DNA from 4 places in the uncultured Planococcus sp. genome. Region 1 is predicted to be linked to each of the others. Evidence: riboswitches for the same ligand, from Rfam matches in the RefSeq annotation. Region 1 holds a riboswitch; each other region holds the start of a gene.
The links. A riboswitch is a leader RNA that binds a small molecule or an ion and turns the genes downstream of it on or off. The one in region 1 is predicted to bind thiamine pyrophosphate.

Region 1 (7,547 bases):
CCATTTCTTGAGACCAACCTGCAGTTGAGCTCGTTCTGGGTCAGCGTCTGTTACCTGGTGTTCGGGATTGCGGCAGTCAGCGGCGGTGCAATCGGCGGCACCATGTCCGATTCAATCGGCTCAAAAAGGAGCATCATCATCGTCATTTCAGCTTTTGCAGCTGTATTATTCCTGCTTCCGCTGACAACGTTCTCGCTGATTGTATTCCTTCCGGTGATGGTCATTTGGGCAGCACTGAGCTGGAGCCTGGCTCCGCCTCAGCAAAGCTATTTGATCGAAACCGACCCGGCCACGTCGGACATTCAGCAAAGCTTCAATAACTCCGCCCTGCAGATCGGCATCGCCTTAGGTTCTGCCATCGGCGGAGTCACCTTGACCCAAACCGGTTCGGTATCAAGCACCGCTTGGGTTGGTGCTGTCATCGTACTGATTGCTCTTGCCTGTGCCGTCTTTTCACTAACGCGCCCGGCAATTGACCGCAATGGGCAAAAGGCTGACAATCGGAAACTCAATGCCGGTTATGAGCAAAATTAACGCAGCCAGCTAAAACCCCCGATGAAATCAATTGATTTCATCGGGGGTTTTTTTATGCTTCCATCATCATTTTTTCCGATTCGGGAACATAAAATCCAAAGGCGATTTTTTCTTTTTACGCAAAATGCCTTTTTCTTTCGCTTCTTTCAGCCACTCGGGAAATTCGTTCAGCATTTGATTGTACAGCTCTTCATCCGTCACTTGATCGATATCAAGGACATGGAAAAAATTCGCGTTGTCCACGAAGCGGCCTTCCATCGTATCCAACTTTCTCAAGACATCGAAGTTCGAATCGCCGATGCCGATGAATTGCCAAAAGATCGGCTGAGTGGACGATTCCACAATGAATTTCTTGATACCGGCTTTACAGCCGCCGTCATTGATGAAAACCAGAAAAACCGGCACATCGCTCGGCTCTTCTTTCGTATACTTCTCGATGACGTCTTTCATCACTTTCGGTTCGTCGTTCCGACCATATTTATGGACCTCATCATTGGACAGGATGTTTTTCTCCACATAGCCCATGAAAATCTCTTCCGTCGCTGCCGGCAATCGGGAAAATTCGTTATCGTACACCCAGACATCCAATTCCCCATCATCATCAAACTGGCTCGCTACCGCCAGTACCCTCTCGACAACTTCCTGCACGACACCGTCACGATACAGCTTCCGCATCGATCCGGTAATATCCAACACAATACCGACTTTCGCCACAACACCTGTTAACTTCTTTTTCTCCAGCACGATGCTGGCCGTTTTCTTTTTCAGGGAAATCGTACTCATCAAATGGCCTCCTCAAGTCATAATGACTTCAGTATATCGAAGATTTTAAAAATAAAAAGTAAATATTGGAAATGATTAAATGTAAATATTAATTTCTAATCAGTATGTTAATCAGTAAAGTAAATTAGATTACGACTCAACATTATCAATTTCTAAGAGATTATCTTCTACACAGTTTAATAAGCCAAGATCTGAAGAAATTGTTCCAGGTGGAAATTTTTATGGGTCTCAACTGTTTCGTGCCTTACACGACTTAGTGAGAGAAAAATGCACTTTGAGTCATTTTGAATAATAATTTTTAATGATGTGCAGAAGCACATATATACATATACCATTGAAGGATATGGAGCAAACTAGTGGAGACTCCCGCAAGCCCGTAGGAAAGATACGGCCGAAAGGAATTCGGATCGTATCTTTGCGACGAAGCTAGCGCAGCGATGCAGGAGCACCGGGTTTCCAGGAGCTGGTTTGCGGAATATCCACAGCTCGCCTAGTTCATGCCCAAAGCGCTCGAAGCGATTCCAGTACACTAAGCCATACTGCCACTTCTCATATCTTTCCAAACTCCCTCTTTACATCCCCCACCACTTCCTCTACACTAAACCCATCGGGAACAACCCGAACACAAAAACCGCATACCGTTTACTGCACTAGGGGTGCCCATTATGGCTGAGATGCAAGCGCAAGCTTCGATCCCTTAAGACTCGATCAGGATAATACCTGCGTGAGGAAGTGCGGCGCATTTCTGAAATAATTCCTTTTGATTATTTGTAGATTATGGCTGCATCTTCGCGGATGCGGCCTTTTTTGTGCAAATTTTTAGGAGGAATGTTGATATGGAACCATTGCAATGCGGGACCAGCCCGATTGTCGGATTTCGCTTTTCGCTTCATCCGATGACCGGCGATTTCATCAAAGTCATCAAAGGAGCCTTGAACGAAACGGACACGTCGAACGTCTGGATGCACACCGATGACGTCTCAACCGTCATACGCGGCAAACAGAATCACGTCTTCAACGTCGCGAAAGCACTGGCGTTGCATACTGCAAAAACCGGAGAGCATGTCGCATTGTCCGGCACCTTCTCGATCGGCTGCCCCGGCGATTCATCCGGGGACGTCTATTTGGAAAAAGACGATGTGCTGTTGAACACCGACGACACGAAGCAATACGTCTCTTCCCAGTTTGCGCTGTACCCGATGAACAATCCGGATTACATGGCAGTCATCTACCGGGAAGTGGACCGCGCCAAAAAACTGGGCGTCTTCAACGACTCGATGCATTACGCCAGCGGCATCCATGGCGATATCCATAAGGTTTTTTCTTTTTACGAAGAAGCATTCACCAATGCGCGTTCCGAAGATCACCGCCACTTGGTGATGACCGTATCAATGAGCATCAACAGCCCGTCCCACGGAGGTGCGTAAGATGCTGAAATCGTGGAAATTAAAAGAAGTGGTGTTGATGTCCCTGTTTGCGGTCGTTTTCGGCATCGTCTACTTGCTGTTTGTCCATGCAGCCAACATTTGGGCTGCAGTCATCGGCCCGCTCGCCTATGAATGGATGTTCGGCATCTGGTTCATCGTGTCGATCATCTGCATGTACATCATCCGCAAACCGGGCGCTGCCTTTATGTCCGAAACGATGGCCGCTGCAATCGAAGTATTGATCGGCAATGCCATGGGCCCTCGCCTGATTCTTTCCGGCGTCATCCAAGGGCTCGGCGCTGAAGCCGCGTTCGCATTGACCGGCTATAAGCATTTCAACATCCTGGTGCTGATGCTTGCCGGCATCGGTTCAGCCGTCTTCAGCTTCATCTATGGTTATTTCATCTCGGGCTATGCAGCACTCGATCCTTCTTTTGTAGCGTTGATGTTCACCATCCGAGTCCTTAGCGGCGCCATCATCGCAGGAATCGGCGGCAAGTATATCGGAGATGCTTTGCTTACGACCGGTTCCCTGCGTGGCTATGCAATTGCGCGTGCGAAAAAAGGTGATGTGAATGCCTGATGAAATCTTCTCGTTAAATGAGCTATCGTTTCGCTTTCCGGAAGATGAAGCGAAAACCTTAACCGGCATTTCCTTTTCGGTCCACCGGGGCGAGCGGCTGGTCTTAACCGGCCCAAGCGGCTGCGGAAAAAGTACCTTGCTGTATTTGCTGAATCGTTTGTATCCGGAGAACTGCGACGGCGTGGTAGATGGAGAGGCTTTATTGTTCGGGAAGCCTGCAGTTGATTATGTCCCTGGGGAAATCAATCACCGCGTGGCAACTGTTTTCCAGGATCCGGATTCACAGTTCTGCATGCCGACCGTTGAAGAAGAACTGGCGTTTACATTAGAAAACCTCCAGACGCCGTTTGATGAAATGGACCCGCGCATCGAAGCAGTTTTGGAGCTGACCCAATTGACACACCTGCGGCATACTGTTATCCAATCCTTGTCCGGAGGGATGAAACAGCGCGTCGCTACTGCTTGTGCGCTGATCATGGATCCCGAGGTTCTATTGCTTGATGAGCCATTGTCTCACCTAGATCCGTATACCGCCAAACAATTCGTCCAGTGGCTCCAACAGCTGCAGCAACAAGCCAATTTGACTATCGTTGCAGTCGAACACCGGCTGGACAGCTGGGGTTCGTTTTTCGGACGTGAAATCCAAATGGGCGGTGATGGAAATATCGTCGCCGATCAGAAATTCACAACACAGCCGTCGGTTCTGTTTCCTGTACGGCAACCCGCAGTCCAACCGGAAACTGCGTTACATGCTGCAGAACTCTCAGTAACGATCAAGAATAAGCAACTGCTCTCTCCATCAACGTTTTCCGCCCGCCGAGGCGAAGTCGTGGTCATCGCCGGACAGAATGGCAGCGGCAAGTCGACTCTCGTGAAGTCACTGTGCGGCATCTATAAAAAGACGACTGGAAGAATCGAATCCGACGGTACCGGCTACGTACCGCAGTCTCCGGAATATCTGTTCCTGACGCAGCGTGTCGACCAGGAAGTGGCATATTCTGGTGCTTCCACCCACGACCAGCTCCATGAATTGATGGTCAATCTGCGGCTGGAGGAAATAAAAAAGGCACATCCTTTCGCCGTCAGCCACGGCCAAAAACGGCGTGTCGCGATAGCCGCCATGCTCGCCGATAAACGGCCGGTGCTGCTCATGGATGAACCGACTTCGGGGCAGGATACCGCCGCACTCCTCGAGCTTTTCGACTTGATCGACCAGCGTTCCAAAGAAGGTACGACTTTTTTGATTGTCACGCATGACATGGAATTTGCGGCAAGCCTCGCCGATTCGGTCCTGCTCATCAAAGACGGGCAAATGACCGGCAAGTTCGATGCAAGAGATGTCTGGCATGACAAAGAGCTGCTGGCTTCGCATCATTTATTGGCGCCGAAAGGAGTGGCCCGCCTTGCAGAATCTTTTGCATGAAATGAATCCGTCCGTCAAGTTCGTGCTGATCACTCTGTCGATGCTGGCCATCGCGTTCTTTTTCAATCCATGGACGCCCTTGTTGTTCTGGGCAGGTATCATCCTGCTGCAGCTCACGATGAGCCGCATCAACTGGAAACTTTGGCTCCTGTTCATGCTGCCGTTTTCCATCGGCGCTTTCGGGTATTTATGGACCACCGTCGTTTTTGGTGCAGACACCGGCGGAACCGTTATCTGGTCATTTGCCGGAATCGATGTGACAGACGAACAATGGGCGCGCGCCCTGTCTCTCTCTTTCCGAGTGATGGCGTTTTCTACACTATCCCTCCTGTTCGCCTTCACCACCGATCCTGTAAAATTCATCTTGAGCCTCATGCAGCAGCTCAAATTGTCGCCGAAATTAGCCTATGGTGTCATGGTGGGCTACCAGTTCCTGCCGGTCATGAAAGATGAATTCACACAGATTCAGCAAGCGCAAAGGCTGCGTGGTGCAGAACTGAAAAAGCGTAGCTGGCAGCGTTTGCTGGAGATGCGCCGCGTATTGATCCCTATGCTGGCGGGCGCTGTCCGGAAAGCGGAACGGTCGGCATTCGCCATGGAAGCGCGCGGCTTTACCGGAGAACCGAGAAGCGCGTATTACCGGCCAGTCCGGATCGGCCGCATTGATTTCCTGATGTCAGGTGTGTTTCTTATCATCCTGCTCATCAGCTGTATTGGCGGCAGCTGGTTAAGCTGAAAATATGGTAAGATGGACTACACAAAATCTTACTGGGAGTGATGGAAGTGGAAGCACGTATCACCGTATTGACGCTCGGCGTCGAGGATTTGGAAACTTCCTTGGCATTTTATCGCGACGGGCTGGGTTTTTCTTCTGATGGAATCATTGGCACTGAATTCGAGCACGGAGCCGTCGCCTTTTTCAAATTGCAACCGGGATTGCAGCTGGCCCTCTGGAAGCGCCAAGATATTGCGCATGACGCTAAACTACAACTCTCTCCCTCAAGCCCCACCAATATGACTATTGGACACAATGTCGGGAGCAAACAGGAAGTTGACAATGTTCTAGAGCTAGCCCATAACAGTGGAGCAGTCATCACAGTTTCTGGCCATGAAACATTCTGGGGTGGCTATTCTGGCTATTTTCAAGATCCTGACGGCCATTTATGGGAAATTGTCTGGAATCCGCATATGGAAAAGCTTGATTGAGTTCAAAGGCCAAGACTGTTCAATTATGAAGAAAGAAACCTTTATTAAGGTTCCTTTCTTTTTTTATTTAGCCGGTCTTCAGTTCTTGTTACTTGTTTTGAATTTTCTCGTTTAGCCTTATGTAGTATTTTACATGTACAAACGATAACACCATTTGTTCCCAACGCTTCTATCGATTATAATGAAAGCAGTTACATATTTAATATGAACGGGGGAGGAATTGCTGTGAATGGATTTCAGTTGCTCGACGAACAGGACAGCCGAATCTACTTTGTTTTCACACCTTGTCATCCGCATTCGTTTCTATTGTTTGAACAACATCTGGAAACCGTATTGGCACATTTCGAATCCATCGTCCCCTCCACTCAATCGAATAGCTGGATCTTGAAGAAAATCGCAATCTTCTGTGAAGACAAAATCAGTTATTTCCCAGACAACGAATTGTTGATTGAACCGAATTCATTTATGGAAGCTTCTATTCAAGAAGTTTACATAATATTATTATTTATCAAAAGTTCCCCTTCCGCTCCTTTTGAATTTCAACCTGCCGAAAAAATTGAGAACCACCAAAACTTCGAAGATGCCCAAAAAGCAGCGACCGAACAAATGGCCAGCCTGAAAAAAGCATCTCCCACAATCGAAATTAAAGCTCTTGGCGCCAAAATGATATACGACATCCCTCTATGACACCATATATAAATAAATCCGTTATTTCACCTCAACAATAAAACCATTGCCCAAGCATGCCTTTTAAGCGCACGCTTGTACAATGGTTTTTTTATGTATTTCATTCTGGTTAGACGGTCAGAGACTGGAAATCAGTGTCTAGGCTAATCGATATCGTGCCGCTTGCTTCTGTTGATCCAGTAAACCAGAAAAGCGACACCTAGTACAATAATGGCTGTTTTCCAGTCGACCTGTCCTGCATCTTCGTCGAAGTCCGCTTTCACCACTGCGCGTTTCCTTTGGTCTGAGGACATTCCAGCCAGCTTTGTATCGATTCTAATGGTTTGAATTGCCGGCACTGCTTCAAATAGGAGAGCCGGTGCGAAGACAAGGTCCGCCTCACCTTCATTTTCGCGGGAATCACCGGACACGCCAGTTTGGATTCCATTAGAGAGAAGCAGGCAAAAGAACAGCAAGCGTATTGTTTTCTTCATCTGCCTCCGCTCCTATTATCGGTGATTTGGATATTCGATTTTGCAGAGAACTTGCCAGCTGTAGTCCCAAAAGTAAAATGAGACAAATAAATAAAGGCTTTCTGGCACCAATTACTGTTCCATAGATGCTGAGCAGAGCACCTGCGAACAATGATTGCACCGAAGCCTCCTTTTAACTAGTTGCTAACTGATGATTTCAGAGCCAAGCGGAATCACTGTAAATTATTCCGACTCAAGAGCGAAAGCGATCACGCCAACAAGCTTGGTGCTATTCCTCAACTAGTCTCAACCACATTTACAGGGTCACGGCCTGTTCCTGTAGTTGAACCAGTTGGTCATTCCTATTCCAGCAACCCGACATAATTTCGACGTTCTGTGAGGATCCTTCTTTTTGCACTAAATTTCTAAGCTGTTGTACTTAATTAGCTTAA
Region 2 (7,547 bases), on a different contig from region 1:
AGGGGTTTATAATAAAAATTAGAAAATATTAGGAATATTATAAATGCAATACTCTATCACTAGTTTTATTAAAAATTATTGATAGAAAAGAAAACCAAGCATCATCTTTTGGGGCTGCGCAGTAAGGAAGAGAGCAATAGTTTTAAAGTACAAAAAAGAGATGAGCTTAACCACTCATCTCACTTTTCGTATTTTGTTTTTCGCGTGCACTATGTTTGGTTCCCCATTCATGCATCGCACCTAAAATGTCTTCCAAGGTACGTCCATATTCCGTGATGGAATATTCGACTTTCGGTGGAACTTGGGGGTAGACGACTCGATTTACAATATCCTCATCTTCAAGTTCCCGTAAATGCTTCGTAAGCATTTTCTGTGTAATTGCAGGAATACTGCGTTTCAATTCGCTGAATCTCATGGTGTCGTTTTGCATCAAATACAATAGAATGATGGGTTTCCATTTTCCCACAATGATATCTAAAGCATCATCCACTCGACACAGTTCGGGTTGTACATCGGCATCCATAACTCTTCTCCTCCAGTGGTATCTTTTTGTACACTATAGCATTTTCAAGGATGTCCTTCCTATATATCGAGTTGATAGCGGCCATCTGTTAAACTTGTGCTTTTACTTCTTCAGGGTCCGGGATACGGACCACTAAGACATCACAGGGGCTCCGGCGGACAATATGTTGGGACACACTACCCAACATAAAACGTTCCATGGCATCCATTCCAGAGGCGCCGCATACGATCAAGTCCGCTTCAACTTTGTTGGCGAAGTCACGTGCAATGACCTTTTTGGGGGAACCAGGAGTGACGATGGCATTTACATTTTCCACGCCTGCGGCCAGTGCTTCCGTCTGGTATCTCTCGAGAAGATCCTTGCCGAACTTAAAGGATTCCTGGTCATCATTGGGTCCGTGCACTTTAATGGCGGTATAGGTGCGGGGATCCACGACATAAATCAAGTTCAACACGGCATTGTTTCGTTTGGCAATGCCAATCGACTTATTGAAGGCCAATCCCGCCTCTTCTGAACCGTCGATTGCTACAAGGAGATGCCGGTATGTTAAGTCCATAGTATTTCCTCCTGTCAGGTTAGGTGATAGAAAGTACTTCGCTGCGTGATGGGCAAACTCCTGCCTTCAGTTGGGCGCGATTAATATGATAAACGTGAATAAAAAACGCCGTTGAGGGTATTCGGATGAAAAGAGGAGGGGATTCTGATAGGAAGAAAAATGAAATATATTGTTAATTTCATTTCGGGAATACTCGCTTATCTTATCATTTCAACAATACTGAACCTTTGATTTCCTCGTTTTCTGAAACCTGAAGGTGCTTCGTCCGTATATTCTATAAGACATATACTGTAAAGGAGAGGGATAGTTTGAGAGTTAAAACATTTTATGGCTGGAGTGAGAAAGGGATGGATAAAAAGGTCAACGAATTTCTAGAAGATACTACTCTGGAAATTATTGATATTAAATTTCCTACACCTGTTTTCTATTTCTGTGCAATGGTGATGTATAAAACGACTGCGTATTCGAAAAACTCAATAGAATAATAGAAATCCGAGTTTTTGATCAATGGGGAGGACGGATCCCTGTTGATTGAAATAGCTCTTTACTTGTCCGCTTGTTTCTTTTTACTGATGACAGTGAGAGCTCCGTAAATTACAGCTGCACAGATGAGCACGATGCCGAAAGCATTGGTCATCAAATCAAAATCAAGTTCGTTGATCGATCTTGTGTTTTCGCCGTTACTGCCTATAGTTATCAAAGTCCAACCATTATAATCGAGTACCACGTAAGAAATTGCCAGCCCTATCAATAATCCTCCAACAATCGAGATCCATCCTTTTTTCACATTGAATCTCCTCCTTGTCCTATTTTTATTAACAAAGGCATAACCTAATCACGAGTATTGATGTTGCGCTTCAGTTGATGCTGTACTTCTATCATTGCACAACAGGACGGAAAACCCTTCATTGCATTGATTGCCTTTTCTTTTTTTCTTGGTGAAAAGGATGTACTACAAATCAAAACAGCACCCTATTGTCGGATTAACCGAACAACGGGGTGCTGTTTTGATGTTTTTAATACTCTTTGACATCAGGTATAGCTGTTGGTGTATAAGTGGTGTTGCTGGCTTTGGAAGATTTTCGGTTTTTCACAAGCTCGACAAAGCCGATTGCCGTATTGCTATATTGATTAACCTCAGCAATGTTCCGCTTGTCATGATCCACTCGTGTTGAAATATCGTTAGTGATCGACCGGACTGTTGCATTCAGATCGACAACCGAATTCAGGGTGCCTTTCGCAGCATCAACGAACATGCTGACTTTTTCAGATTTCATTTGGACATCTTCTTTTAATTCATTTGCGGTATGCGAAAGGGCAGTCGCTTCCAAATTGAGCTTGTCAACACGCTCTTTCAGGTTGTTTGCTGAGCCTTTGATCTCTTTCACCGGTTCTTTGATTCCTGATATCAGCATAACCACTCCGACGATTGCGATAATCAGGCCCAGAACGAAAATTCCGAGCGCTATGTACAGCCATAATGTTGGATCCATGATGATTTCCTCCTCTAAATTTATTGATGTCTTGGATATGCTATACCCGTTATGTACTCTCGCTTAACCCTTCAAAGGATGGTATTTGCCTATAGTCAAAAGGTTTTGGGAGAATAGCTCTTTTCATTCTGCAAAAAATAGACTCTATCATTTCAAGTTAAGCTTTCGCCGATTTTGCAAGTTGCTTTTTCAAGTGCTCTTTAATGGCTGCAACATCCTCAGAAACCGAGGCAGCGCGCTGTTCATCTTTTTCAATTTTCTCAAGTGAGCCGGCCAATACTTTTTGTGCGCTTTCCTGTGGGATAACAGTAACGCCATCGCAGTCTCCGACAATGATATCCCCGGACTGAACTGAAACGCCTCCACAGGAAATCGCCGTGTTTATTTCGCCTTGGCCAGCCTTATTGCCGGCGGCCATCGTTGTGCCTTTGCAGAAAATCGGGAAATCAAGCGCTTTGCATGCTTCCAAGTCCCGAATGGCACCATCGACCACAAAGCCAGCGATTCCTAGGGTTTTGGCCATGCCGATCACGAAATCGCCTGCGACGGCGCGCGACAGGTCTCCTTTTGCATCAATGACAATAATATCTCCAGGCTCGGCTGCATCGAGCGCCTTCATAACACTGTAATTGTCTCCTATGGGCATTTTCACAGTAAGTGCTTTCCCACTGATTTTATAGGTATCCTTCAATGGCTTGATGGACGAATCCAGATTATTCAACCCTTCCATTGCATCGGAAATAGCGGTAGTGGGAATGGATTTGTATTGTTCGATAAGTGATTGATTTGCCATTTTACTAAACACTCCTTCGTTTTATGGGATTTTTCAAAAATTCTGGTGCATCTTTTTAATTAGGTAAAAGCATATCGCTAAAAGAAAGATAAGTAAAATCGAATCTGTAATGGATATCGATAAGTTGTTGTTATGTTCTGACTTGTTTACTGTTTTTCTCAATCATTTTCTCCTGATCGATTTCTGTCTAACTTGCTGCATAAATGGGGAAATCCATCTAGTAAGAGTTTCTCCTTGGGCCCTAGTTGGTATAGTAACTACTAATACGAATCCCGGAGGCGAGAGAAATGAAGGTTGATATTATCAGACATACCGAATGGGCAGACACCAAATTCACGCTGCATTTGATTTCACAGATTCTGGGGAAAATAAAACTGGAAACTGCCCAGCAGGAACCACAATGGGCGCATGTCGGGCTGAATGTCACTCCTGATGGCTTTTCAACCGGTTTATTGTTCCATAAGAAAGCTGTTTTTCAACTCGATCTGGATATCAGGAACAGCCAAATCCTTTTCAATGTGGATGGCAACGTTCAATCTTTGGAATTGAAATCCTCCAAATCCATAAAGGATTATTTTGAAGAAATAATGGAAGCTCTTAATGCTGGTGGCATTGATGTCCTTATTAATCCAAAACCGCAGGAAATGGCCTATAAAAAGAACCTGAATGAAGACAGTAGTCCTCTGACATTTAATCACAAGGATGCGATGAGGGGATTGCAGCTATTCCATTTCGCGTTGCGAGAACAATTGAGATTTGCAGGTCCGCTCAGATGCCGGAAAATGAAACCGCAATTGTTTTGGGGCACCTTTGATGTGTCTTTATTGATTATCAAAGATAAAATGGAACCATTTCCGGAAGACAAAATCATTGAAAAGGCGGCTTTTGATGAACAGATGATCGAATATGGATTTTGGTTGGGAGACGACAAAGTCAATGTCCCAACATTTTTTGTATTGCCCTATCCATTCATCTATAAAGATTTAAATCATCCCAACCTGAAACCCGAATCGGCATATTACGATAAAAAACTGAGCGAATACTTCCTTGATTTGGAGAGTGCAGTCAGTTTTGAGGATCCCAGTAATGCTATACAAGATTTCTTCCGTTCCAGTTTCGATATTTTATCCAATGAACTCCAGTGGGAAGGCATTGCCCATTATTTTATTCCGTTGAAAATGAATAAGCAAAACAGTGCCGATAAATCCAATGGCACTGACAGAAACCAACGAACATGAGGTCTTTGCTTTAGTTAATCGTCGTTTAACATAAAGAAGGATAAAGGTTCATTTCTTAAGAGGAGTATGACGAAATGGTCTTGTTTAAAAAACAGGGCTATTTTACTGTCTGCAAATTTGAAAGCTGAAAATTCGCGGTTTTTTATGTACATGGCTTAAAGTAGTTGATATACTAAATTATGGAATAAAAGAAAGGAAGTTGGGAATGAAAACTATTTGGCTGGCTTTGCTTGGGGCCGTAATTGTCCATCTTCTTTACTTTGCGGCAGTATTTTCCGTGGGCTATGTAAAAACCATCACCTACAGACCCAATATTCCAAAAGCCTGGGAAAATGCAGAAAATCTGCAAAGTACTGCAGCTTTCGGATACGCTGTTTCCCCTATCATCTATTTTGGTACTTTTTCAGCTGCAACCGTCGCTTGTATGTTGTTGTTGTTGTGCGGGTATAAAAAACTTGCTTCAACGCCTGTCAGGACTAAATAGATAGAGATAGAAAGTGTGATATAGATATATTCAGTTCTTTTTTTATCGCTGAATATTTAGAAGATTGAATGCAAGATAAACTGGATTAATGGCGATGTTGATGTTAAGCTTACTTTAGATTTTAGCACTTTCAAAATAACTGAATATAAAAACACTAGGGGAGTCTTATGAGACTGAGATGGAGAAATCCGGACCCTTTGAACCTGATCTAGTTGAAACTAGCGTAGGGAAGTGGTTAATGTATGTCCATTTTTTCTGAAGATATACCCAAAACCACTCCATCGCTGGAGTGGTTTTTTTATTTTGTTATTGAACTCATTTGTTTTAACTTTCCGAAAGTCGATAGAAGGAGGGAATTTATGAGAGATGGCGAGCTGCATATTATCTCAACTGATAAGCAACCCCCCCAACAACTGGCAGAAATCATCAGCCGGATTCATCATGAAGTTGATTTTATCCATCTACGTGAAAAGAGCAAAACAGCAAGGGAAGTAGTGGAATTAGTGAAGTTGTTGGTGAATGAAAATGTACCTTTATCAAAAATAATCATAAACGACCGAGTGGATATTGCCGTTGCCTCCAATGTAAAAGGTGTTCAATTGGCTTATCACTCGTTGCCGGTAGATTGCGTGAAAAGAAATTTCACAAATTTAACGATTGGGTGTTCAGTGCATGCGATTGAAGAAGCTCGATTTGCCGAAAAAAAGGGGGCTGATTATGTAGTATGTGGTCATATTTATTCGACCTCATCAAAAACTGGACTGATACCGAAAGGCTTAGAACTATTGAAAAATGTTTCTGAATCAGTTTCTATTCCAGTCATTGCAATCGGTGGCATAACGCCCGGAAATACTGGGGATGTTATCGGGTCAGGAGCGAAAGGGATCGCTGTAATGTCGGGAATTTTCGAAGCGAAAGATCCTTTGCTGGCTGCAAGATCTTATCGTTCCTGTTTAGCGAAAGAAAGTTTTTATCTGGAGCCATGAGGAGAGGATTTCTATGAACAGAACATATGAAGCCATTGTAGTTGGGGGTGGAGTCATCGGCGGTTCGGTGGCCTATAGTTTGGCGAAAAGAGGAATGGAAGTTTTGCTGTTGGAAAAAGACAGCCTTGCTGGTCAAGCATCTGGTGCTGCAGCTGGGATGCTTGGTGCGCAAGCGGAATTGGAAGGAGAGGGACCGCTTTTTCAATTAGCAAAAACCAGCAGGGCGATGTTTAACGGCTTAACCGATGAACTGAAAATGACGAGTGGAATTGATATTGAACTTGTCAATAAGGGAATGATGAAGCTTGCCTTAACCGATAGAGAGCAGCAGGAACACCGTAGGATACTGGAGGTCCATAGACAGAATAACGAAGTGGCCGAATTATTCACAGGCGATGAAGCAAGAAGAAGGGAACCGGCATTGGCTAACGAGGTGATGGGAGCCCTGTACCTGGAACGGGATGGCCAAGTTGCCGCCCCTCAGCTGGCGTTAGGATTTTTAAAGTCAGCTGAGGCTCTTGGCTCCGTCATTAAAGAAGATGTAGAAGTTCATTCATTTCATTCCACTAAGGGGAAAATCATAGGAGTCGCTACAACTGAAGGAGACTTTATGAGCGACAATATCGTGGTGACGGGGGGTGCGTGGAGCGAAAGCTTGCTGATGGAAATGGGGTTACCGCTTATCACCCATCCCGTAAAGGGGGAATGTTTTTCTGTGCGGACAGAAGTTCCTCTACTATCCAGCACCATCTTTTCTTCCGGCTGCTACCTGGTTCCGAAGAAAGGTGGAAGAATTATTGTAGGCGCAACCGTCATACCGAATACATTCAATCAACAAACTACTGTAAAAGGCATTTCGTTATTGCTGGAAAATGCAAAGAAGCTGGTGCCTTCTATAGAAGAAGCAGAATGGGAAGGGGCATGGGCTGGAATTCGTCCACAAACTGCGGATGGTTTGCCTTATATGGGTGAACATCCTGACTACGACGGCTTATTTATCGCGACTGGCCATTATAGAAATGGAATTTTGCTGTCGCCGATTACGGGAGAAGTGATGGCTGATTTGATTGAAGGGAAAAAGCCTTCTCTTGATATCTCCTCTTTTCGTATCGAACGATTGATCAGTAAAAAAACACGATAAGGAAGTGGTGGAAATGAAGTTGACGGTTAACGGGGTACATGTAGTAGTTCCAAGTACAGTGGAAACGGTGACTGAGCTGCTGCAGCATTTTGAATTGAATCAGAAAGTGATCATCGTTGAATTGAATGCTGAAATAGTGGGAAAAGCGAGGCATGCAGAAACCCGAATTTCTCTCGGAGATAAAATCGAATTAGTACATTTTGTTGGAGGAGGATGAACATGTTAAGAATAGGTGATTACGAATTTTCATCAAGACTATTATTGGGCACAGGCAAGTATCCTGATTTTGATATACAAAGAAAAGCCGTGGATATTTCAGGTACAGAGATTTTG
Region 3 (7,547 bases), on a different contig from region 1:
GAAACGATGTGGGATGACTTTTTTCCTTATTTTCTTTATTTGGCCTATTTCAATTCGTATTTTTCAGAAATTTGGATTAAACTTAAAAGGTACTAGTCGATAAGGAGGAAACAACATGGCTTTATTAGATGAAATTTTGGAGTATAACGAAGAGTTTGTGAAAGAAAAACGTTACGAGGAATTTATGACCACCAAATTTCCTGACAAAAAAGTCGTTATTTTGACATGCATGGATACGCGTCTTTTTGAGATGCTGCCAAAAGCGATGAATTTTAAAAATGGTGATATAAAAATAGTCAAAAGTGCAGGAGCTGTCATCAACCACCCGTTTGGCGGCATTATGCGGAGTTTACTTGTCGCTGTATATGAGTTAAATGCAGACGAGATCTACATTATCGGACACCATGATTGTGGGATGTCCTCCATTAAACCTCATGAAATGCTTGAGAAGATGAAAAAACGCGGTGTAGAAGAGAAGACCATTGAGATGATGGAGTATTCCGGAGTTGATCTCGAAGGCTGGCTACGCGGTTTCGATAATGTTTCGGAAAGCGTTGCACACAGTGTCAATATGGTGCGACACCACCCATTGCTAGACCCTACAGTTCCAGTCCATGGACTGGTGATCGACCCAACTACAGGCAAGCTTGATGTTGTCGTCAATGGAAACGAAAACCGCTGAGAAACTCTCAGCGGTTTTGTTTTTGATAATAGATATAATCGAGCGGTATTCCCTCTTTGCCGAACTGGCGGAGGAAAGATGTGATTTGTCCTCTATGGTAGCTTGCGTGATTGATGACGGTGAACAGCATCTCTTCACGGGACGTTGAAAAATCATCGCCTCGCATGTTCTGGTAATGGAGGACCTCCTGCCATTGCTGCTCTGATAAAGAAGCAAAATACAATTCCATTTCAGCATGCAGCAACATAAAAGCTTCAATCGCTAGTTCAGTTGTCGCTACATCAAAATGTTCAAACACTGGCTTCTTTACACCATTCATCCGAAGAAGCCACAGCTTTTCCACTCCAATGACATGCGCAATCGTCGCTTCGATGGAAGCAAATGAATTTGCGCCTTCTTTTTGGTAGATTTCTTCGCCAATCGTTTGAACATGCTCCAAGCAGGCCAGTGTCGCCCATTTATGATAAGAGAACAACTTGTCTTTATTCATATTCTACGCACCTTCCTCCGCTTTTATTCATGTTTCAAACCAGCGCTGCATTTCTTTCCACCATTTTTTATAGGTGGCCTTGCCCTTTCAAAATTCGTCTTCAACCATGGCATAGTAATAATGATCTTTCCACTCGCCATTGATGTAAAGAAACTCTTTCAGCAAACCTTCCTGACGAAAGCCGGTCTTCTCCAATACCCGGATGGATCCAACATTCTCCGGAGAGACGTAAGCCTCGATCCGATGGAGCCGAAGCTGTTCAAATCCGAATGTAATCATCAACCTTACCGCTTCTGTGGCAATGCCTTTGCCGACATAGGCCTCATCGATCGAGTAACCGACTAAAGCGCTTAAAAACGGCATGCGTTTGACGCTATAGATGGAAATGTGGCCAATCAGCTTATTGGTGTCATGTTCGAAGATTCCAACACTGTATTCGCGATTTTCTCTTGCCTGGTAAATCGATTCCCGAATTTTTTCACGCTGAACGGCTGCTGAAAAATAACTGTCCCGGTGACGCGGTTCGTACACAGACCAATAATCCCGGTTTCGCAGTAGCAACTGCACCATTTCTTCTGCATCTTCAATCGTCAAACTGCGCAGGTAACAGGTCTGTCCCTCGAAAAGCAAGTTCATATCAGGCCTCAGCAGATGTCAGCGAAATGAATTCCTTGGCATCTTGGACACATAAAGCGATTCCTTTTTCCCAGAACGCCTGTTGTGTAATATCTTCACCCAAATGCTTCATTGCCAAGTCTTCTGCTGACATCACTGCTGTATCGCGAAGCAAAGCCATGTATTTCTCTTCAAAGCCGGTTCCTTCTTCCAACGCTTTTGCATAAACGCTCAAGGAGAATAGATAGCCAAACGTATACGGGAAATTATAGAACGGCACATAGGTGATATAGAAATGCAGTTTAGATGCCCAGAAATGCGGATGCGTTGAAGCCAGCCCGCCTGCAAATCCTTCAGTTTGCGCCTGTTCCATTAATTCATTTAATCGGCTTGCTGGAACGACCCCTTTTTTGCGTTCTTCATAGAAACGGGTTTCAAAAAGGAAACGGGAATGGATATTCATAAAGAACGCGACGCTGCGCTGAACTTTATCTTCCAATAAGGCTATCTTCTCTTCTTTGGACTGCGCATTTTTCACCGCTGCATCCGCCACAATCATTTCAGCGAATGTAGATGCTGTTTCCGCTACATTCATCGCATAGGACCGGTTCAATGAATGGACTGGACGAAGGGCGTAGGTATGAAAAGCATGCCCCAGTTCGTGTGCCAGCGTGGCTACATTGGACATCGATCCGCTGTAAGTCATGAAAATACGCGACTCCTCACTTAACGGCAAGCCGGTGCAAAATCCTCCTGGGCGTTTATTCGGACGGTCTTCTGCTTCAATCCACCCTTTTTCGAATGCCTGCTGGGCGAATTGCTCTAATTCCGGACCGAATTTACCGAATTGCTGGAGGATGAATTCAGCTCCTTCCTGATAGGAAAACTGCTGCGTGCTCTCTGTCACCGGTGCATCGACGTCATACCAATCCAATCCGCCTTTCCCGAGCAGTTTGCCTTTTTGGTTTAAATAGTCGACGAAAGGCTGCTTATTTTTGCTGATTGCCCCCCACATGGCGTCCAATGTTTCCTGCTTCATCCGGTTGATATGCAGCGGTTCCTGCAGCGGGCTATCCCAACCGCGTTTTTTATAGGTTTCCAGACGGAATCCAGCTATAGAGTTCAAGGTTTTCGCAAAGAACTCTTCTTTATCTGCCCATGCCTCTTCCAACTTTTCATAGGATTCCTTACGTACTGCAGCATCTTTATGGGAGCTTAAGTTATTCGCTTGTCCAACCGACAGCACTTTCGACTCGCCGTCCACAGTGACCGTCACGCTGATTTCTCCCACCAGCATATCGTACAATTGGCTCCAGCTATGATAACCATCGATGCTTAACGCAGTGATCAGGTTTTCCTCTTTTTCAGAAAGCAGCATCTTTGCTTCTTCACGCCATTCATTCAAGACAAATGTAAATTCGCGCAAAGCCTCTTCGTTCAGCAGCTCTGCCCAAACTCCCTCTTCAGTCTTCGATAGATCCTGCTGGATTTTCTGAAAAGAGTTTTGGAAACGTGCAGAGAGTGAAGAAGCTTCGCTTTCCAAAACACCAGCTTTTTTATCCTGAGTGTTCTGGGCCATCAGACAGCCGATGAATGCACCAGACTGGCTTAAATGCCGCATCACATGACTCATTTGTTCAAGCACCTCAGCCACTTTTGGAGCATCCTCTTTTGCAGCCGGCACTTCGAACTTCTGGACAAACTCTTCAAATCCAGAAAGCTTCGTTACCGCTTCGTTCATATGCAGCCGCAATTCCTTTGATTCGCTGCCCCCTGGAAATAGCGTATCCAAATCCCATACTTCCGGATAGTTAACTGTCATGATATGGCCCCCTGGTAAACTTAATTTTCTAAAAACACTTATAAGTATATCATTTTTCCTTCCTGAACCGGAACAATATTCCACATAGGCACCCTGCACTTCACCTAATCGCCATTTTTAGGGAATTTTTTGGAAAAGGATAATTGTTGATTGAAACAGCGACAGGTATACTGAAAAGAAGGAGGGATTTCGCATGATTCGTATTTTGCTTATGACAATTGCTTTCATCGCTGTAATTGTTATGAATACTTTAGCAAACACCTTGCCGCTGAATGATCAGACCACCGGAGAAATATCTAATCGGCTTCTGGTTTTGTTTACGCCAGCCGGTTACGTATTTTCAATTTGGTCCATCATCTATATTTTATTGGCTGTTTGGATCATCGCTTTCTGGGTGCGGTTAAGAAAGGGAGAAACTCCCTCATCCAAGATTGCTTTATTTTTCATCTTAAGCTGCATTTTCAATATCACCTGGCTGCTTTTGTGGCATTATGAATTCTTCGCCTGGTCAATCATTGCAATGCTCGGCTACCTTGTGGCATTGATCGCCCTTTATCTGCAATACAGCAATTCAGAAAGAAAGATTACTGAACGGCTGCCGATTTCAGTCAATATGGGTTGGATCAGTGTCGCAACCATCGCCAATATCAGTTTTGTCCTGACTTATTATAATTGGAGCGGTTGGGGACTCAGTGACCAGCTATGGACGGTGATTATGCTGACGGTCGCCACGGCACTTGCTTTGCACATCCGTTTCCATCATGCGGACATCCCCTTTGCTTTGGTCTTCATTTGGGCGTTCATCGGAATTGCCGTAAAGCATGGGACAGATGAAATGCTGGTGACAACGGCTGCCCTTTTCCTGAGCGGCGTCATTTTGACCGGTATTCTGCTAATTAAAAAAAGAACTGCCCCGGCAGTTCAGTAAAACTGTGGGCAACCCGATTCTAAAGGGTGTCCACAGTTTTTTCTTTCCAGACTTCGATAATAAAGCAAAAAGCAAAAGGGATCCGGCATTTGCTCCGGATCCCTTGATTTTTTATACAATTCTTATTTATCCAGTTTGGTCAGCAGGATCGGCTCACCTTTTGTAACGAGCACGGTATGCTCGATTTGCGCCACCAATGACTGATCCGGTGTGATGAATGTCCAGCCATCGCCTGATTCCACAATGTGCTCGGCCTTTTGCGAGATAAACGGCTCTACAGCCAGCACCATGCCTTCTTTCAGGATGGTCGTCTCCCACGCATCGTAATAATTCAGGATGTGCTGTGGAGCTTCATGCAGCGATTTACCGATGCCATGGCCGGTCAAATTCTTGATGACGAACAAGCCCTGCTCTTTCGCTTCACGTTCCACCGCTTTGCCGATTTGGTTAAGCTTTGCACCGGCTTTGACTTTTGTCATCGCGCGATCAAATGCAGAAGCTGCAGCTTCACAGATTTTTTCCTTGTCCGCATGCCCTTCCCCTACAACAAAGGAAATGCCGGTATCGGAGAAGAAACCTTCGTATGAGCCAGAAACGTCGATATTGACGATATCGCCGTCTTGGATCACACGATCACCCGGAATGCCGTGTGCCACTTCTTCATTGACACTGATGCAGGTGAATCCAGGAAAATCATATTCTGATTTAGGTCCGGAAACACCGCCAAGCTCTTCGAACAATTTGCCGCCCAATTCGTCAATTTCCTTCGTGGTGACTCCAGCTTTAGTAGCTGCCTTCATCGCTTCACGAATTTCAGCCACCATTTGGCCGGCTTTTTTCAACATTTCAATATCTTTTTCATTAGTTGCTATCATCAATGACCCTTCTTTCAAGCTTTTCTATTCAAGAATTATACCACAAAATTAAATCAGAGGCTCCTGACCCGTTTCAACAAATCCAGGAAAATCGTCATAAAAAAGAAGGCTGCCCGAAGACAGCCTTCCATACTTCAAGCTTCAGCATCCACCAGCCTCGGAGCTGCTGCAAAAAGCGCAGCACAGACAAAGGCGGCAAGCAAAAATACCGGGATCATATACGTTGCATTATAGACCACCGAGTAGATGACCACATTGCCTTCAGCAAACATGCCGAAGAACAGGATGCCGGTAATGACATGGACGAGGTAGCGCAGCGCAGAAGCAAGCAATACACCGGCAACTACAGCCGTCAGCATCTTCCCTGTCTGCTTGGCATGTGCATGCTGCAGATACTTCCCACGCATGACACCCGCCAGCCCCACCACTCCATAGGCGAGAAGATAATCCAATATGACCTGCATGACGACGAATCCGAAAGACAAGGGCGCCACAGAGATAAACCCTGAGACAATCTGCAGCAGACCGACCAGAAATCCAGTCAGTACTCCCGCACCGACGCCTCTTCTGAAAGCGATCAATACGATTGGAATCATCACCAGGCTGACTGAACCGCCTTGTGGCATCCGGAAAGAAACGAAATCCAACACAAATCCAAGAGCTGCGAAAATGGCAATCTCCATCATTAACAATACTTTTTTATTTCTCATGACTTCCTCCTTTAATGTGTTATGCACATCACCAGAAGGGCCGTGAATAAAACCATATTAAAAACGGCGTCAGGACAGAGCCTGTCGCCGTTGTAAGGGCCGGTTTCCATCCACATCCCTGCGCAAGTGTTAACTTACAGGTTCAAAGGGTAAGAACAAATGTTCACTCTCAGCAAAAGCTCCCCTTGTGGTGTATACAGATATTTAGCATTCACCTGTATTGTACACAAGGGTTTCATTTTGTGCAAGACTGTTTTAAGATGGCCTGATAGGGTAAAGAAATACATGATGAAGATAGTTGAAAGGTGGTGAAGGCAGCCGGGATTCTGGGCTTGCCGAAAATATGATTGAATTGTTGAAGGAACTGATTAAAATTCAAAGCGATACTAAAGATGGAGCCAATGAAGCTCTTCTTTTTTGTGCAGATTGGCTGAAATCCAAAGGAGAAACCGTTACTGTCCATGACAATAATGGTTATCTGATGCTGACTGCCGCTAAAGGGCAAGGCACCGAGACCATCGTTTGGAATGGCCACGTCGACGTCGTTCCTGGCCATAAAGAACAGTTTGTCCCAGTCGAAGAGCAGGACCGCATCTATGGCCGCGGCGCCGCTGACATGAAAGCCGGAGTTGCCGCGATGATGCAGGCCTTTATCGAGCTGGACAGTTCCGGCCTAGAGCGCACGGTGCAGCTGCATATTGTAACTGACGAAGAGATTGGCGGCCGAAACACTTCCAAGTGGCTGGTCGAACAAGGCTTCCATGGTGACTTCGTCATTTGCGGTGAACCTACGGGATTGAAAGTTGGCCTGCAATCCAAAGGTATCCTGCGGATGGATATGACGTTCAAAGGCAAACCGGCCCACGGGAGCCGTCCTTGGGAAGGCATCAACGCCATTGAATCTGCGATGAAATTCCACATGGCAATCTCTGAGCTTCCTTTCAGAAAAGAATCAACGGAATATTACGAGCAGCCTTCCGTCAATTTGCCGATCATCAAAGCAGGAGACCGTTACAATGTGGTTCCTGAAACGTGCGAAATGTCTTATGATATCCGCTTTATGCCCGGACAAGACAAAGACGAGATCGTTCGCCAATTGGCAGACTTGGCTGAAACCTTGGATCTCGATATGGACTATAGAGCATCAGGATCTACCCCAGCCCTGACAACAACAAAAGAAAACCCCTATATCCAAAGCCTGCAAAAGGCGATTCTGGATACTACGGATCAGGAACCTGTTTTATTCGGTCAGCATGGAGCTGCAGATACGCGTTATTATGCAGCGGTGACCGGCGGTGAAGGGGCGATAGAATTCGGTCCAAGCGGCGATGATTGGCATGGTAATGCTGAATACGTAACGATTTCAAGCGTCCATGCGTACAAGGATATCCTCTTGGCTCATGCCCAATCTGCTTAAATAGGTTT
Region 4 (7,547 bases), on a different contig from region 1:
TTCCATTGTGTACTGAGCTGTCCTTTAAATACTGCAAGCCCAAGCTGCAGGGTATAGAGATTTTCATCGTTTAAGTAAAGCAACGGTCCGAGGAAATCATTCCAAGCACCGTTGAACGAGAAAATTGCAACAGTTGCAAGTGCTGGTTTTGTTAAAGGAAGGCCGATTTTCCACCAGATATAGAAATGGCTTGCCCCTTCCATTTTAGCGGCTTCAATCAATTCAGTTGGAATAGTCATATAGAATTGCCGGAGGAGGAAAATGTAAAATGCGCTTCCAAAGAAATGTGGGACAATCAACGGGTAATACGTGTTGACCCAGCCCAAGTTGGAAAATAGGATGTATTGCGGAATGAGCGTTACAAATCCTGGAATCATCATGGTCGACAGAACAATGGCGAACCAAATGCTCTTGCCCCGAAAAGGTATCTTGGCAAAACCGTAAGCAATGAACGAATTCGCCACGACACTGCCGATCACCACAAAGGTCGTAATTGTAATTGTGTTGATGGTATAGGTGGTGAAAGGTGCAGCATTCCAGGCGCGTATATAATTGGTCCATTCCCAGGATTCCGGGAAGAAGGACGGCGGATAGGACATGACTTCTGCCATGGTTTTCAGTGAAGTGGCAAACATCCACCAAAGGGGTGACAGGATCAGCAGGCTTCCTGCAGCCAGCAAGACGAAATTGAATATCCGCCACATATTATTCCGGTTTCCGCGGTGTTCCATGTAGCGTAGTTTTGTGTTGGGGACAAATTGACTTTCGAGTTTATCCTGTTCATCAAGATACTTGGTTTCTTCATTGGTTTTAGCCATTTATTTCTCCTCCCCTTCGTAATGTACCCAGCGAGGAGCCAGCTTCAGGTTGATGATTGTCAAAACAAAGACGATAACAAATAAAATCCAGGACATTGCCATGGCATAACCCATGTTGAAATTCTCGAAGGCCTGGTTCCACATATAAAGGTTGTAGAACAGCAAGGAATTTGCAGGTCCGCCTTCTCCGTTTCCTGACATGATATAGGCTTCCTGGAAAATTTGGAAGCCTCCGATCGTGCTGGTGACAACATCGAAAAATATAACCGGAGTGATCATGGGAATTGTAATATGGAAAAATTGGCGCAATCTGCTCGCCCCATCAATTTCAGCTGCTTCATAGAGGTTTTTTGAAACCCCCTGCATACTGGCAAGATAGAGGAGCATGGATCCGCCGACACTCCAAAGTTTCATCAAAATTAAGGAAGGCTTGGTCCAATCCGGATCATACAGCCAGTTTGGACCGTCGATGCCGACCCAGCCAAGAATGAGATTGACCATCCCGGTTCCAGGCTCAAGCAATTGCATCCAAAGCAGGTAGACGCCGACACCTGACAGTACAGCTGGCAAATAATACAGGGTCCGGAAATAACGGATGCCCGGAACGTTCTGATTCAACAGTGAAGAAATAAAAATAGCGCCTATTGTTGTCAGAGGGACGGAAAACGCCACGTAATAAATTGTATTCCAAAGGGAAGTCCGAAAAAGACCATCTTCCATGATGAGCGATTGGTAGTTTTCCACTCCGGTGAAATTCATCTGTGATGTAATATTATAATCTGTGAAGCTTCCTGCTAAAGAAAACAGTAAAGGCCCGGCAGTGAAAGCGAAGAATCCGACAATAAACGGCAAAATGAAAATATAGCCGTATATGCCTTCCTTACGCCTCATGGTCAATTTTCTTTTTCCCATAGGATTTCCTCCTAGCTCACTGGTTTTCCTCGATTAAATTTTTTACATCCTCTTCCGCTTGTGCAAGTGCTTCTTCGGCGGTCTTTTGACCGAGGAAGAATTCATCGACTTGCGGATTGATGTAATTGTAGAACCCTGGTGCTTCCACGGGAGCCGGTGTAAACAAAGTATCTTCCATGCTTTCAACCGCAATCTGATAGACCATCTGGCCTTCTTCCGTCAACTCATCGGATTCTGTAGCTGCTTCTGCTGCTTCGATATTGGCTACATTATCGAAGTTCTCCACTGCCCAGTACGTCTGTGCTTCTTTATCTGTCAGATATTCAATAAACTCCCACGCCGCTTCCGGATCGCTTGAGCCTTCAGGGATTTCAGCTACGAAGCCGCCGCCCCAACTCGTGTGGCCGCTGCCAGGTTCGTATTCAGGAAGCTGCACCGCACCGAAATTCAAGTCTTCCGCATACTCGCTGATTTGCTGATAGAATGTGGGCTGTTGCACAATCATAGCCAAATCACCGCTGAAGAAAGGGTTTCCCTGCTGACTGTCGATTTGCGCCTGGAATGAATTGACTGTATTTTCCCCGATTCTATCTCTCCATGATTTCAGCCAATTCAAAACTTCAACATTTCTTTCTGTATTGATATTGACTGTATCTGTATTGTTGTCTTCGCCGAAGTAGTTTTGGCCATTGGCATTCAACAGCCAGACATCGTAGCCTACTCCCCAAAGAGGATAGAAGCCAAGGCGGTCATACTCACCATTTTCCTTCACATCCAACTTAGTTGCGTATTCTTCCAATTCAGCCCATGTTTCAGGCGGATCTTCGGGATCGAGACCAACTTCTTCAAAGGCGTCTTTGTTATAAAAAAGGACGCGTGTATCGGTATTGAAGGGAATGCCGTAAGAATCGCCTTCATAAAGTGTCGCTTCCCAAAGTTCAGGATAGAATTTTTCGGAGAAATCCCCATCAGTGAATTCAGAAAGGTTCATTGCCTGATTTTCTTTGCCACGTATTGCAGTTGCATTGATATCATTGATCACGACATCAGGAGGATTGCCCGCTGCAATGGCAGCCAGCTCTTTTGTCCAAATGTCTCCCCAAGGACTGTAGGTATGTCTGACTTCGATTTCATCCTGGGATTCATTGAAGTCAGCAACGATTTTGTCAATGATGGGACGTCTGAGCTCAGAACCCCAGAAAGACCAGAAATCGACGACTGTTTTGCCCTCGTCGTTTACATTGGCTTCTTCATTGTTACTGGTTTGGAAGCCGGCGCAGCCACTTAGCATCAGAGTCATGATTGTCAGAAGAAGCACGGAAAATCGTATGTTTTTCATTGGATGACACTCCTTTTTGTAAAATAAGATACAAATTCTGAAAAACTTCGACTTGCGAAGTGATTCTCGTGAGCCGACGAAACATAGTTAAATGAAGTCCATTTCACTTATTAATTATTAACTAAATATTCTATTATCTTGATAATAAGGAGTATACATCACTTCTATTCGAAATTCCAACATGTATTTGTAATTTACCGACAATTGACTATAATTAAGAATAAAATAGCGGGAAAGGAGAATGCGAAATGGCAGAGATTGAAATTAATAATCTGGGAAAAAGGTATGACAAAGGCGCTCTCGCCGTATCGAATTTCACGCTCCACATTAAAGATGAGGAATTCATCGTCTTTGTCGGGCCTTCAGGATGCGGCAAATCAACCACTCTTCGAATGATTGCCGGCTTGGAGGAAATAACGGAAGGTGAGTTTCATATAGATGGCAAACGGATGAACGAGGTAGAGCCTAAGGAACGAGACATTGCGATGGTCTTCCAGAACTACGCATTGTATCCGCATATGTCGGTTTATGAAAACATGGCGTTTGGACTGAAGCTCCGGAAGTTCAAAAAGGCGGAAATCAAGCGTCGTGTTGATGAAGCTGCGGCGATTCTTGGCCTGGAAGATTTTTTGGACAGAAAACCGAAAGCGCTGTCTGGCGGGCAGCGCCAGCGTGTAGCTCTTGGCCGCGCCATAGTTCGTGACGCCAAAGTCTTCCTGATGGACGAGCCGCTGTCCAACCTGGATGCCAAACTGCGGGTCCAAATGCGCGCGGAGATCGCCAAACTGCATAGACGGCTGAAAACCACTACTATTTATGTAACGCATGACCAGACGGAAGCCATGACGATGGCCAGCCGGATCGTGGTTATGAAGGATGGGTTGATCCAACAGGTCGGCTCTCCGAAAGAAGTATATGATTTTCCGGAAAATCGGTTTGTCGGCAGCTTTATCGGTTCTCCTGCCATGAACTTTTTTGAAGGAAGAATTGATGAAGGAACCTATTTGATGGGGGATAAAGTGATTGATATACCCTCATCTGTAATGACGATGCTGAGAAATGAAGGGTATGATGGCAAGGCGGTGATTTTAGGCATCCGGCCGGAACACATTCATGTCAATAACGAAGATCTGTCGGGTATCCCAGCGAGTGAATTCGAAGCGACCATTACAGTTTCCGAATTGACAGGGGCTGAAACAATCCTGTATGCGGTATATGCGGATCAGGAATTTATCGCACGCATTGATGCTTCTACAACAATTGAAGCTGGCGATACGGCGACGCTTGCTTTTGATATGAGCCATGTCCACTTTTTTGACGACGAAACAGGAAAACGCATAAAAGCTGTAGAATTTTCTGAAACTATGATATAGTGATTTCGAAAACACAAATAAAAAACACCACTAGGGGAGCCGGATATCGGCTGAGACGGGCATAAGCCTGGACCCTTTGAACCTGATCTGGATCATACCAGCGGAGGGAAGTGGCGACCGTCTGCTATTTCCATTATCGACTGCAAACGCCGCTTCCCTTTACTGGGAAGCGGCGTTTTTTGTTTTGTGGAAAAAAGGAGATGGAGAAATGACATTTTGTAGAGAAGTAAGAAAAGAATGCGACAACCTGTGGCAAGCAAGTTTTGATCACCCGTTTGTGAAAGGGATCGAAGACGGGACTTTGCCGATTGATAGATTTCGCTTTTACGTAATGCAGGACGCTTATTATTTGACTCATTTTGCGAAAGTACAGGCTATTGGCGCAGCCAAAGCCACAGATCTGGAAACCACCCAGCGTTTTGCCATCCATTCCGCACATACCTGCAGTGCTGAACTGGCGCTGCATGAATCGTTCATGGAAATTCTCGAAGTCACTGAAGAAGAGTGGGCTGTGTTTGAACCTTCTCCGACCGCTTACGCCTATGTATCGCATATGTACCGCTCATCCGAAGGCGATTTAGCGGATGTGCTGGCTTCCATTTTGCCTTGCTATTGGCTTTATTACGAAATTGGGGAGCGCTTGAAAAATGCGGAACCCGATCATCCAATCTACAACCGGTGGATCGCAACTTATGGATCCGATGAGTTTGGGGCACTGGTCAACGAACAGATTGCCCGTATGGACAGGCTGGCGGAAGGGCTGCCGGAAGCACGCCGGCAGGAGTTGAAAAACCGTTTCCGGAAGAGCAGCTATTATGAATGGAATTTTTGGGATCAGGCTTGGAGAAAAGAATCCTGGTCTGTAGATTCCGTCGATAAAGTAGGTGTCTAATATGCTTCAGCAGATAAGAAGTGAAAATCCGCTTGTCCATTGCATCACCAATCATGTCGTTTCTAATTTTCAAGCCAATGGGCTGCTGGCGATCGGTGCATCTCCGATCATGGGAGAAGCGCCTGAAGAAGCAGCGGAACTTGCGGCATTGTCGCAGGCACTGTCATTGAATATCGGAACTTTACACGCGGAATCATTGAAAAGTATGTTGATTGCCGGAGAGTCGGCCAATCGGATAGGAATACCTGTGGTCCTGGATCCTGTGGGAGCAGGGGCGAGTAATTTCAGGAAGAAGGCGGTCCGCGAAATTCTGGACACAGTTGACGTCAGCGTCCTTCGGTGCAACGCAGGAGAGCTTGCAGCTGTAGCTGGGAAACGGTGGCAGTCAAAAGGTGTTGACGCCGGAGAAGGGCTCCTGGACGTCAGGGAGCTTGCCGTCTCTACTGCTCCGGAATTAGGGTTGGTAGTCGCAGTCACTGGAAAAATGGATATTGTCACAGACGGAAAAAGTGTAACGGAAATTCCTTTTGGTGATCCGATCATGGCTTCGATTACGGGAACAGGCTGCTTGCTCAGCAGTATTGTGGCTGCAGCCTTGGCAGTCCAGCCAGAAGATCCTTTAAAGACTGTCGGCCATGTGCTGCGCTTTTATGCGATTGCTGGACAGGAGGCTGCGAAGTCTGCAGTTCTTCCAGGTGATTTTCAAATCGCTTTCATTAATCAACTTGCCAGGCTGACGGACAGTGATGTGAAAGAATATGTCTATTTACAGGAGGAAATGCTATGAGTAAAATACCACAAACTTTGACGATAGCCGGATCGGATTCTGGAGGAGGCGCCGGCATCCAGGCTGACCTGAAAACATTTCAGGAGCTAGGCGTCTACGGTACATCGGTAATAACTGCCGTGACGGCTCAGAATACGACGGGAGTTACGGGCATCTACCCAATGTCGTCTCAAGCTGTACAAGCGCAATTAGAGGCAGTAGGCAGCGATTTTGAGATTGCGGCTGTAAAAACAGGCATGCTGTTCAATCCGGAAATCATTAAAGAAACTGCTGCGGCCGTTCGAGAGTATGGGTGGGGAAAGCTGATAGTAGACCCGGTGATGATTGCGAAGGGCGGTGCCGATCTATTGCAGCGGGAGGCGGTGGAAGCGCTTAAAGTCCACTTGCTGCCATTGGCTTTGCTGGTAACGCCGAACATTCCGGAGGCGGAAGCGCTGACAGGCATCGCAATCACAGATCCCTTCAGCCGCCAGCAGGCTGCTGAAAAGATTTTGTCGCTGGGAGCAGAGGCAGTCGTCATCAAAGGCGGACATGGGAGCGATCCCCAATATGCAGAGGATTACTTGTTGCAGAATAACGGAGAATCCGTGCTGTACCGCTCAACCCGGATTGAGACTGATCAGACACATGGCACCGGCTGTACCTTTGCAGCGGCAGTGACTGCACAGTTGGCCAGAGGACAGGAACTGCAGGACGCTGTCCACATGGCAAAGCAATTTATCCAAGCTGCCCTCGGTGAACCGTTGAATATCGGTTCGGGACATGGACCAACCAATCATGCAGCGTATAAGGCAAGACTTGAAAAAAATAGGGGGGTGGCAAACATTGAAGTTTTCCGATAAACCGGCCATCTATTTTATAATGGGATCCCGAAATTCGGGGAAAAGAAATCCGTTGGAAGTATTGGAGACGGCATTGAAAGGCGGCATCACCCATTTTCAGTTGAGAGAAAAAGGGAAGGGAGCTTTGACTGGTGCAACATTGGTTGAATTCGCTGAACAATGCCAACAACTATGCGGCGAATATGGTGTTCCATTCATCATCAACGACTTGGTCGAACTGGCATGCCAAATTGGAGCGGATGGGGTGCACATCGGGCAGGAAGATCTGGCTGCCGGACAGACCCGTAAAATGATCGGCAAGGAAAAACTTCTGGGCGTTTCCGTCCACTCCCTGAAAGAAGCGCAAACGGCTGTGAAGGACGGAGCGGATTATATCGGAATGGGTCCGATCTTCGGGACGACCTCCAAGGCGGATGCGAAAAAACCTGCCGGCGTCAAAGAAATTCTACTCGTCAAAAATGAATTTCCTGACTTGCCGATTGTAGGGATCGGCGGAATCACACCCGATAATGCCAAACACGTATGGCAATCCGGTGTTTCAGGGATTGCCGTGATATCCGCTATAGCGGAAGCAGGAAATATTG

Region 2: it holds a riboswitch for thiamine pyrophosphate, as region 1 does, so the genes downstream of both, tenI (thiazole tautomerase TenI) here and Q0785_RS06990 (YkoF family thiamine/hydroxymethylpyrimidine-binding protein) in region 1, are expected to answer to the same signal.
Region 3: it holds a riboswitch for thiamine pyrophosphate, as region 1 does, so the genes downstream of both, thiT (energy-coupled thiamine transporter ThiT) here and Q0785_RS06990 (YkoF family thiamine/hydroxymethylpyrimidine-binding protein) in region 1, are expected to answer to the same signal.
Region 4: it holds a riboswitch for thiamine pyrophosphate, as region 1 does, so the genes downstream of both, tenA (thiaminase II) here and Q0785_RS06990 (YkoF family thiamine/hydroxymethylpyrimidine-binding protein) in region 1, are expected to answer to the same signal.

Annotation. Positions count from the first base shown of each region.
Region 1 covers NZ_CANMXD010000004.1:94,580-102,126, forward strand. Annotated here, with positions in the region: gene Q0785_RS06980 (MFS transporter) at 1-534, shown strand, start outside; gene Q0785_RS06985 (VWA domain-containing protein) at 601-1,317, opposite strand; TPP riboswitch at 1,960-2,065, shown strand; gene Q0785_RS06990 (YkoF family thiamine/hydroxymethylpyrimidine-binding protein) at 2,154-2,744, shown strand; gene Q0785_RS06995 (ECF transporter S component) at 2,746-3,327, shown strand; gene Q0785_RS07000 (ABC transporter ATP-binding protein) at 3,320-4,750, shown strand; gene Q0785_RS07005 (energy-coupling factor transporter transmembrane component T) at 4,731-5,486, shown strand; gene Q0785_RS07010 (VOC family protein) at 5,534-5,956, shown strand; gene Q0785_RS07015 (hypothetical protein) at 6,182-6,643, shown strand; gene Q0785_RS07020 (hypothetical protein) at 6,787-7,116, opposite strand.
Region 2 covers NZ_CANMXD010000005.1:174,201-181,747, reverse strand. Annotated here, with positions in the region: gene Q0785_RS09490 (helix-turn-helix domain-containing protein) at 167-523, opposite strand; gene Q0785_RS09485 (universal stress protein) at 612-1,079, opposite strand; gene Q0785_RS09480 (hypothetical protein) at 1,388-1,564, shown strand; gene Q0785_RS09475 (hypothetical protein) at 1,624-1,866, opposite strand; gene Q0785_RS09470 (DUF948 domain-containing protein) at 2,096-2,572, opposite strand; gene Q0785_RS09465 (RraA family protein) at 2,730-3,365, opposite strand; gene Q0785_RS09460 (DUF5996 family protein) at 3,653-4,603, shown strand; gene Q0785_RS09455 (hypothetical protein) at 4,809-5,087, shown strand; TPP riboswitch at 5,234-5,334, shown strand; gene tenI (thiazole tautomerase TenI) at 5,447-6,073, shown strand; gene thiO (glycine oxidase ThiO) at 6,087-7,214, shown strand; gene thiS (sulfur carrier protein ThiS) at 7,228-7,431, shown strand; gene Q0785_RS09435 (thiazole synthase) at 7,434-7,547, shown strand, end outside.
Region 3 covers NZ_CANMXD010000014.1:20,238-27,784, forward strand. Annotated here, with positions in the region: gene Q0785_RS18005 (carbonic anhydrase) at 116-682, shown strand; gene Q0785_RS18010 (DinB family protein) at 690-1,172, opposite strand; gene Q0785_RS18015 (GNAT family protein) at 1,260-1,808, opposite strand; gene Q0785_RS18020 (M3 family oligoendopeptidase) at 1,810-3,609, opposite strand; gene Q0785_RS18025 (TspO/MBR family protein) at 3,803-4,537, shown strand; gene map (type I methionyl aminopeptidase) at 4,660-5,412, opposite strand; gene thiT (energy-coupled thiamine transporter ThiT) at 5,547-6,122, opposite strand; TPP riboswitch at 6,221-6,318, opposite strand; gene Q0785_RS18040 (M20/M25/M40 family metallo-hydrolase) at 6,466-7,539, shown strand.
Region 4 covers NZ_CANMXD010000017.1:42,960-50,506, reverse strand. Annotated here, with positions in the region: gene Q0785_RS19280 (carbohydrate ABC transporter permease) at 1-818, opposite strand, end outside; gene Q0785_RS19275 (sugar ABC transporter permease) at 819-1,730, opposite strand; gene Q0785_RS19270 (ABC transporter substrate-binding protein) at 1,747-3,069, opposite strand; gene ugpC (sn-glycerol-3-phosphate ABC transporter ATP-binding protein UgpC) at 3,318-4,442, shown strand; TPP riboswitch at 4,465-4,568, shown strand; gene tenA (thiaminase II) at 4,651-5,334, shown strand; gene thiM (hydroxyethylthiazole kinase) at 5,336-6,121, shown strand; gene thiD (bifunctional hydroxymethylpyrimidine kinase/phosphomethylpyrimidine kinase) at 6,118-6,963, shown strand; gene thiE (thiamine phosphate synthase) at 6,947-7,547, shown strand, end outside.